One region of the Nicoliella sp. ESL1149 genome, then DNA from elsewhere that is predicted to be linked to it. Evidence: predicted binding sites of a transcription regulator. Region 1 holds the regulator's gene; each other region holds the start of a gene.

Region 1 (3,219 bases):
CGTAAATTTGGTCGAATGGCATTAGTTAAAAATGGTGATGAAAAGACCTTGTCTGGTTTAGCAACCATTGGGCCTGAACCTACTGAAGAGACATTAACTTTTGAATACATGAAGAAAATCATGAACAAAAGTCGTGGTAAGATTAAACCGTTCTTATTAAATCAAAGCCATATTGCTGGACTTGGTAATATTTACTGTGATGAAGTTCTTTGGATGAGTAAGATTCATCCAGAACAACCAACTAATTTAATCAGTGATGAAAAAATTAATATCCTTCGTCGTAACATTATTGATGAAATTGCAGAAGCGATTAAGGGACATGGAACAACTGTTCATTCTTATTCGAACGCATATGGAAAAGCAGGTCAATTTCAGAATCATCTTCATGTTTACGGTCGTAAAGGGGAACCATGTGAACGCTGTGGAACAAAGATTGAAAAGATAAAGGTTGCTCAAAGAGGAACTAGTTTTTGTCCTCATTGTCAAAAGGTTGTCCGTTAATGCCAAAAGTGATTGGTTTAACTGGCGGGATCGCGATGGGAAAATCTAATGTTAGTGATTACTTAGCTGAATTGGGAATGGAAGTAATTGATGCTGATGCTATTGTTCACTCTTTACAAGAAAGAGGTACTGATTGCTATCAAACATTGGTTGCTTTTTTTGGGAAACAGATTTTAAATTCGACTTTAGATATCAATCGCAAAAAGTTAGGCGAAATTGTTTTCAATAATCCCAATAATTTGAAACAACTTGTTCTTTTAATGGATCCCTATATTAGAAAAACAATCTTATCAAAAATTAAAATGACAAAGAAACCAATTGTTATTTTGGACGCACCAACATTATTTGAAAATGGTTATCAGTATCTAACTGATCAGATAATGGTTGTTCGGTGCGATCCAATAGTTCAGATGCAACGGCTTCGAGAAAGAAATCATTTATCTTATTCTCAAGCATCGAAACGGATTGCTAACCAGTGGCCAATTGATATTAAGGTCGCGTTAGCTGATGTAGTTATTGATAGTGATGGTTCTATTAGTCAAACTAGACAGCAAGTGTTAAAATGGTGGAATGAATATTCTAAATTAGTGAGGTGAGTTTAATGCAATGTCCACGTTGTCATAAAAATGGTTCGCGAGTAATTGATAGTCGCCCTTCTAACGATGGAAAAGTAATTCGACGCCGTCGGGAGTGTGAAGAATGCGGATATCGCTATACTACTTTTGAACGAATTGAAGAAACTCCATTATTGGTTGTTAAAAGAAACGGAAATCGTGAAGAATTTAATCGTGAGAAAATTTTACGTGGAATCATTCGATCGGCTGAAAAACGACCAGTTTCAATGGATAAAATGACTAGTGTCGTCGATAAAGTCGAAAGTGAATTACGCTCTTTAGGTGAAAATGAAATTTCTAGTCAGATCATTGGGGAACACGTAATGAAAGAATTGGCTTCTGTTGACGAAATTGCCTACATTCGTTTTGCTAGTGTTTATCGCCAATTTAAAGACATGACTGTTTTTTATAATGAATTAACTCAAGTAATGAAACGTGATAAGGATAACAACGCTCATGATGACAAAAAATAATGAAGCAAGTGGAAATGAAGAACGATATATTGAACCAGATATCGGCTGGCTAATTTATTCTGATGATGTTATATCAGAGATTCAGTTACAACGGATCGACATGTTATATCAACCAATCGTTGGAATCATAGCTACTAATTTGATTCATTATTTTTGGAATTACTTTCGATTGTCTAGTAATGCATATCATCAAAAGCCAAATTCTGATCTATATCAATTATTGCATATTAATCCGCAACAGCTTTACCAAGCTCGAATCCGTCTTGAAGCATCCGGCCTTTTGAAGACCTTTATTCAACAAAGTGAGTCAAGGCCTTTTGTAATATATAAATTAGTCTTACCTTTGAGTTCTCGACAGTTTTTTGAGGATAGTCTTTTATCGACGACTCTATTAGAAAATGTTGGAGAAAAGAATTTTCATCAGCTTAATCATGAACTAATCCCTCCTAAGCTTGATTTATTTCGAGATGCAAAGAATATTTCTCATGATTTTTTAAGCGTTTTTAATATCAATCATGATGATTTAATTAATCAACCAGAAGCAATTAACGATGGGAAAAAACGTTCTGAGGTTGATAATGCAGATAAGAAACATCATGTTCAACATGATAATGATGATACTTTTAACATGAAACTATTATATGATATGTTAAATTCATCCTTTGTTAATGTTGAGACTGTTAAAAGATGTCAAAAAGATATTGTCGAGCTTAGTAAGTTATATGGAATTGATGAGATTGAAATGAATACTTTAATTACGAAAGCGACAAATTTAAGAAATAACGTTTTTAGCTTAGATAAATTAAAGTTATTAATTAATCGGCAATTCAATGCCACTCATCAAAGTGGTTCTAATGATAAAGATGAACATTCCCATGAAAATGTTTCGAATTTAGATGAACAACAACGTTCATTAGTTAAAATTGCCCAAGAGTATTCACCAGTTAAATTTGCCCGGAAAATTAAACAACAAAAGGATAGCAAGGCATTTTTAGGACGAGATGAAATGCAATCGATCGAAGAAATTGTTAGTCGACATTCGATTTCAACGGGAGCTATTAATATTTTGATTTACCATTTGTTCTGTGATCTTAATCATACTAATTTACAAGGCGTTGTGATGAACCGAATCATTAATGATTGGTTACAGAAATATCATGTTGAAACTGCTGCTGATGCAATCAATGCAATTAAGGAATATAATAAATCGAATAATAATCGAACTTACAAAAAGGGTTATAAATCTAAGCCTCGAATTGTTAATGATGTTCCAGATTGGATGAATGAAAAGTATGATCGTAAGGCCAACCAAATTACACCGGAACAGGAACGAAAAAATGCAGCTAGTTTAGAAAAACTAAAACGGTTACGAGAAAATAGGTGATATAAATGACCAAAAAGTCCAATGATGATTTTAAAACGGTTTCCAATGCAATTTCTGATGATAATGGCGAGATGAAAAATAACTACCTAAGGATTCTTCATTCAATTTATAATGATCCTGAAGTTAAGGCGTTCATTAAGAAAAACAATATTTCAGATCAAGATGTTAATAATGCTAGTGCTAAATTGTATGAATTCGTTGATCAAAGAAATAAGTTTGAACGTGGTGAAGAGGGTGTTGTTCCAGG
Region 2 (3,219 bases), 270 kb from region 1:
TTGATATTCAACTTGATGATTAAATCGTTCATCACTGAAGGTATGATACAAGCTATCGACTACGCCAGCTTTAGGATTCTTTGCACCATACACCACTCTAGGAATTCTAGTATTTAAAATTGCCCCTGCACACATCAAACATGGTTCAACCGTTACATACATTGTACAATCTTCTAACCGCCAACTATTTAGCTTTGCACAAGCTTCCTGAATTGCAAGTATTTCCGCATGGTTAGTTCCATCCTCACTTAACTCACGTAGATTATACCCTCTCCCAATAATACAATCATTATAAACAACTACTGCGCCAATTGGAACTTCATTCAATATGAAAGCTGCTTGAGCTTCTGAAAGTGCTTCCTTCATGTAAAAATTATCTTTTGATGCTTGTAATGACATAGTATCCCTTATCTCGTTTTAAAATTTTTGCATTTCCAAATTGTGATTCCATTACCCTTTTAGCAGAAGGAGCTCCCTGCTTTTTCTGTAATACAATCGTTAAACTACCATTATCAACTAAATGTTCCTTAGCACCTATTAGCATTGCATCTACAATCTTTTTCCCAGCTCTTACAGGTGGATTAGTAATAATTGCAGCAAATTTATCTTCAATTTGATCGTATACTGAAGACTCTTTTACTACTATATTATTTACATTATTATCAGTCGCATTTTTTTTAGCTAAATTCATTGCCCGATTGTTTACGTCCGAAAGTACGAACTGACGATCTGGAAATTTTTTAGCTAAACTAATTCCAATTGGTCCATATCCACATCCTAAATCTAAAATTGAACCAGCTGGTAAATTATCTAAACTCAAGTTATTTAACAAAGTTCGGGATCCATAATCAATTGCATGTTTTGAAAAAACACCGTTGTCCGTTGTAAATGTAAAATCATTTCCTAATAAATTAATTTTTACTGTTTTTAAATCGTGACCAACCTGTGGATTTGATGTATAATAAAATTCTGTCATTATAAAAGCTTCCTTTTTTTGTTATTGATGTTTTTTGATTGTCAAGCAAAAAATTTACATAAAAATATTTTAAGTTGTGAAACACTATATTTAGTAGCTAACTAAGACATGTAACACTAAATATAGTGTTTTTATCTATTGAAATTTACTTTCAGTGGTGTAAACTAATTCTTGTAATTAATTTTCGAATCCAAAGAAATGATACATTAAGAAAGGTGATTCATATGGCTCAAGTAACTGTATATTCAAAGAACAACTGCATGCAATGCAAAATGACTGAAAGATTTTTAACGGAACATAACATTAATTTTGAAGAAAAAAACATTAGTGAGCAACCACAATATGTTGATGAATTAAAAGCTTCCGGATTTATGCGTGTCCCCGTTGTTGATGCCGAAGGATTTGACACCTTTACTGGTTTTCAACCAGCTAAATTGAACCAAATTGCTAACAACCAACAATTAGCATTTTAATAATTTAAAGATCAATAAAATATATTTTAACATTGGCGAAACCCAAATGGGTCTCGCCAAATTTATTTAATATTTTTATTTTAACAGAAAGAGTGAAATTATGGCATTAAGTGATTTAAAAAATGTGACTTATTATGATTTAAATAATGAAATCAACATCCCTGTTGATGGTAAAATTCAACTTAATAAGGATCAAGAAGCCCTGGCTGCTTTCTTAAAAGAAAATGTTCAACCAAATACTAAACCATTCAATTCTTTAAAAGAACGTTTTGCTTTTTTAATTGATAATGACTACATCGAAGAAGGTTTCATTAATAAGTACAGTCCTGCTTTCATCGAAAAACTATATGATTATCTTAAAAGACAAAACTTTCATTTTAAATCATTTATGGCTGCATATAAATTTTATGCTCAATACGCATTAAAAACCAATGATAATGAATATTATCTTGAAAATTTCAATGATCGAGCTGCAATGAATGCATTATATTTTGCTGATGGTGATGAACAACTAGCATTACAACTAGCTGATGAAATTGTTCATCAACGTTATCAACCTGCTACACCCAGCTTTTTAAATGCCGGACGGAAACGTCGGGGAGAATTAGTTTCATGTTTCTTAATTCAAACAACTGACGATATGAATACAATTGGTAGAACAATTAACTCCGCTTTACAACTATCTAGAATTGGTGGTGGGGTTGGAATCAATCTTTCTAATCTTCGAGCTGCAGGAGATCCTATTAAGCATATTAAGGGTGCCGCAAGTGGCGTTGTTCCAGTTATGAAATTACTAGAAGACAGTTTTTCATACTCAAACCAACTAGGTCAGCGTCAAGGAGCTGGAGTTGTCTACCTGAGCTTGTTCCATCCTGACATTATTTCATTCTTATCGGCTAAAAAAGAAAATGCAGATGAAAAAATTCGGGTAAAGACTTTATCATTAGGTGTAACTGTCCCAGATAAATTTTATGAACTTGCTCAAAATGATGAGGATATGTATTTATTTAGTCCATATGATGTTGAAAGAGTTTATGGTGAACCTTTTTCATATGTTAATATCACTAAAGAATATGATAATATGGTTAAAAATCCTGAAATCAACAAGAAAAAGATTCGAGCTCGTGAATTAGAAACCGAATTAGGTAAACTTCAACAAGAATCTGGATATCCTTATATTATTAATGTTGATACCGCTAATCGAGCTAATCCAATCGATGGTAAGATTGTAATGAGTAATCTATGTTCAGAAATCATGCAGGTTCAAAAACCTTCTACGGTTGATAATCAACAACATTTTACCAAACTTGGAACTGATGTCTCATGTAACTTAGGATCCACTAATATTGCTAACCTAATGTTAGATGGTGAAAAATTCGGTAAATCTGTAGAAGCAATGACAAGAGCATTAACCTTTGTTACTGATCACTCTAACATTGATGTAGTCCCTTCTGTTCAACATGGTAATAAGTTGGCCCACTCAATCGGTTTAGGAGCTATGGGATTACATAGTTTCTTAGCTAAAAATCAAATTGAATATGGTTCTAATGAATCAGTTGAATTCACTAGTGTTTATTTTATGCTTCTTAACTACTGGACATTAAAAGCCTCAAATAAAATTGCAATCGAACGTAACGAAACCTTCAATAATTTTGAAAATAGTAAATATGCTGATGGTAGTTATTTTGATAAATATACCCAAAAAGATTGGGGCCCTAAAACTCAAGCTGTTAAAACTCTATTCAAAGACATCTTTATTCCTAGTGCTAA
Region 3 (3,219 bases), 170 kb from region 1:
CATTGAAGAGTTGTCTAGCCATATCTTCGGCACCTTTGTATTGAATGAATTGGCCCATTTGAATTTCAAACATGGTACAAATAGTATTCATAACTGCATTGTAAACCACTTTGGACATACACATTCCCTTCCATTCAGGGCACATAACAGGGCCAAGTTTAGCGGCTTTTAAATCATTGAAGACTTGAGTTGTTGTTTCATCGGCAGGTTTGTTATTGTATGGAGCCATATGCATAACTTCACCATTTTCGGGACCCATGAAATCAACGTTAGCAGGGCCATCCATTCTGGTGGCAATCATGGCAGATGCACAAATCATTTTATTTGGATCGAAGCATTTAGCGATTTTTTCAAAATGACCCATTCCATTCATTGCTGAAAAAGCGTATTGATCTGAATGAAAAATTCCAGCCTTACTATCTCGTTCGAGTTCTTCAGCTAATTGCATTTGCTTTTTGAAAATGATCCAAACATCAGGATGTCCTTTATATTCTTCTGGATAGTAAATGTTGATTGGAACAATATGTCGATTTTCATGATCACGAGCAACGGAAACACCGCCTTGTTCACGAACTTTTTCAACATTAGGTTTCCAAGTATCAATGAAATCAACGTCGACACCAGCGTTTTCTTGTAACATGACTCCGTATCGATATCCCATTGCGCCAGCACCAATAATTCCGTATTTCATAATCATCAACTCCAATTTTGTTTTTTAAATTGATGTTAATTATACGCGGCATGAATTTTAATCTGCAAGAGAATGACGATTAATGTTTAACATGTCAAGATTAAAAACTTTAATCTTTTTATTCAACTACATTTGCACCAATAACGTTTTTAAAGTGGTTTAAGGCCCAATCTTGACCTTCTTGAGTTAATGTAGCAACTCCACTTTTATGGACTGTAATATCATAGCAGAGATTATAAGCACTAATGGCAGTGTGAAGGACACATATATCTGTACAAACGCCAGTTAATTCAATTTTTTTAATGTTACGTTCCCTAAGAAACATGTCTAAATCAGTTCCAGCAAAGGAGCTATACCTAGTTTTATCCATCATCTTTACTTTAGAAGAATTCTTGTGTTGGTCATACCAAGTTTGTAAGTCACCATATAATTGGCGTCCCCAGCTATTGCGAACGTTGTGTGATGGAAATAACTTACTTTCAGGATGATATGGGTCATTTGGGGTGTGCACATCTGTAGGTAAAATAACCCAATCACCATTCGCTAGTGTTTGATCAGCTAATTTGATGATGGAATCCATTAAATTCTGAGCAGATTTACCACAGGTCAATGCACCATTATCCGCTACAAAATCATTAGTATAGTCAATAATTAATAATGCTCTGTTAGTCATTTCTATCATTCCCCTTATTTGTTTTTATTAAAAATAGCATTTCTCGTTATAAAGTACAATTTTTAATTGAAAAAATAAAAAATTTTTCTCTTTTTTTAAAATAATTTGAAAACATTAACATGTCGCTATTTATCTGGTTAGATAGTACATGTTTAATTTTTGTAAGTGTTTTTTATTCATTTTAAAGATAAAGTAGTCACAAAACTATCAGGTTAGGAACGAAAGAGTGTTTATTAGTAACACAATATATAGTACTAGACTGTTATACCAATACCTATATATTGTGTTTTGCCATTTACTTTTAAAATTTTTCCGAATATAATAATCGTTGCTCGCAAAAAATAATTTTTAAAGTTACATATTTTAGAAAAAGGGATGACAATGATAATGGAACAATTTTCAAAGTCTAAAATGGTCGTAAAAGCAGATGGAGAACGGATGCCTTTTTATTCGTATAAAATTAATTTGGTATTAGATGCTTTAAAGGTTGATGATAATACTCGAAAAATAGTTAATAGGTCTGTATTAGATGCGGTTAACAAAGTTGATTCTGAGATTTCAGTTTCAATGATTAGAGCAGCTTTTATTATTGCTTTAACCAAAATGAAGAGACGAGACTTAGTAAAACGCTATAATCGATATCGTCTTAAAGATGTAGAAAAATGGCGTTCAGCAATTGATCCCAAACAAAAACTAGAGTCGCTATTTAATGGCGTTGGGACGATTGTCCATGAAAATGCGAATAAGGATAGTCGAGTGTTTAGTACGCGACGTGACTTAACAGCTGGCATGGTTGGAAAGTCAATGGGATTAAAAATGATGCCAGAAACAGTAGCTAAAGCCCACTTAAGAGGAGATATTCATTATCATGATTTAGATTATTCGCCCCTAACCGCAATGACAAATTGTTGCTTGATCAATTTCAAAGACATGTTAGCAAACGGTTTTCAAATTGGAAATGCGGATGTTGAATCTCCTAAATCCATTCAAACTGCAACTGCTCAAATGTCTCAAATCATTGCTAATGTAGCATCTAGTCAATATGGTGGGTGTTCATCAAATCGAACTGATGAGGTCTTGGCACCATATGCAGAAAAGAACTATCGTAAACATTTATTGGAAGCCAAAGTATGGATAGCACCTGACAAGCAGGTTGAATATGCAAAGCAAAAGACAATTAAAGATATTTATGATGCGATGCAAGCATTAGAATATGAAGTTAACACTTTATTTTCATCAAATGGACAAACCCCGTTCACCACAATCGGATTTGGTTTAGGAACCAGTTGGATTGAACGTGCAATTCAAAAAGCAATCCTGGAAGTCCGGATTAAAGGATTAGGTTCACAGCATCGAACTGCAATTTTTCCTAAATTGATTTTTACATTAAAACGCCATTTGAATTTACAGCCGGGGGATCCAAATTATGATGTTAAAAAATTAGCGGTTGAATGTGCAACGAAACGAATGTATCCCGATATTTTAATGTATGACAAAATTATTGATATTACGGGGAGTTTTAAATGTCCAATGGGATGCCGTAGCTTTTTGCAAGGATGGTGTGACGAAAAGGGAAATGAAGTGAACGATGGGCGGATGAATTTAGGAGTTGTCACGATTAATTTACCAAGAATTGCGATTGAGTCTCATGGAAATAAGGATATTTTCTGGGAAATTATGAATGATAGAGTTCATTTAGCGAAAAAAGCGTTGTTAAATCGAATTCAACGATGTAAGGAAGCTAAACCTGAAAATGCTCCCATCTTGTATTTAAATGGAGCCTTTGGACGTTTGAATCCCGATGATGACGTTGATAAATTATTCAATAATCGTCGGGCGACGATTTCTTTGGGAT

What was found. The regulator NrdR, encoded in region 1, represses ribonucleotide reductase genes. The targets are predictions, from matches to a motif close to ACACNATATATNGTGT.
Region 2: the regulator NrdR is predicted to act here: its motif matches at 1,090-1,105, upstream of nrdH (glutaredoxin-like protein NrdH).
Region 3: the regulator NrdR is predicted to act here: its motif matches at 1,604-1,619, upstream of nrdD (anaerobic ribonucleoside-triphosphate reductase).

The regions. Positions count from the first base shown of each region.
Region 1 covers NZ_JBYLUE010000002.1:1,257,809-1,261,027, forward strand. The annotation lists gene mutM (bifunctional DNA-formamidopyrimidine glycosylase/DNA-(apurinic or apyrimidinic site) lyase) at 1-501, shown strand, start outside; gene coaE (dephospho-CoA kinase) at 501-1,097, shown strand; gene nrdR (transcriptional regulator NrdR) at 1,103-1,588, shown strand; gene AC3B6G_RS06135 (DnaD domain protein) at 1,572-2,972, shown strand; gene dnaI (primosomal protein DnaI) at 2,978-3,219, shown strand, end outside.
Region 2 covers NZ_JBYLUE010000002.1:992,282-995,500, reverse strand. The annotation lists gene tadA (tRNA adenosine(34) deaminase TadA) at 1-399, opposite strand, end outside; gene AC3B6G_RS04805 (class I SAM-dependent methyltransferase) at 374-976, opposite strand; gene nrdH (glutaredoxin-like protein NrdH) at 1,201-1,449, shown strand; gene nrdE (class 1b ribonucleoside-diphosphate reductase subunit alpha) at 1,550-3,219, shown strand, end outside.
Region 3 covers NZ_JBYLUE010000002.1:1,088,823-1,092,041, forward strand. The annotation lists gene AC3B6G_RS05240 (ketopantoate reductase family protein) at 1-691, opposite strand, end outside; gene AC3B6G_RS05245 (cysteine hydrolase family protein) at 810-1,364, opposite strand; gene nrdD (anaerobic ribonucleoside-triphosphate reductase) at 1,752-3,219, shown strand, end outside.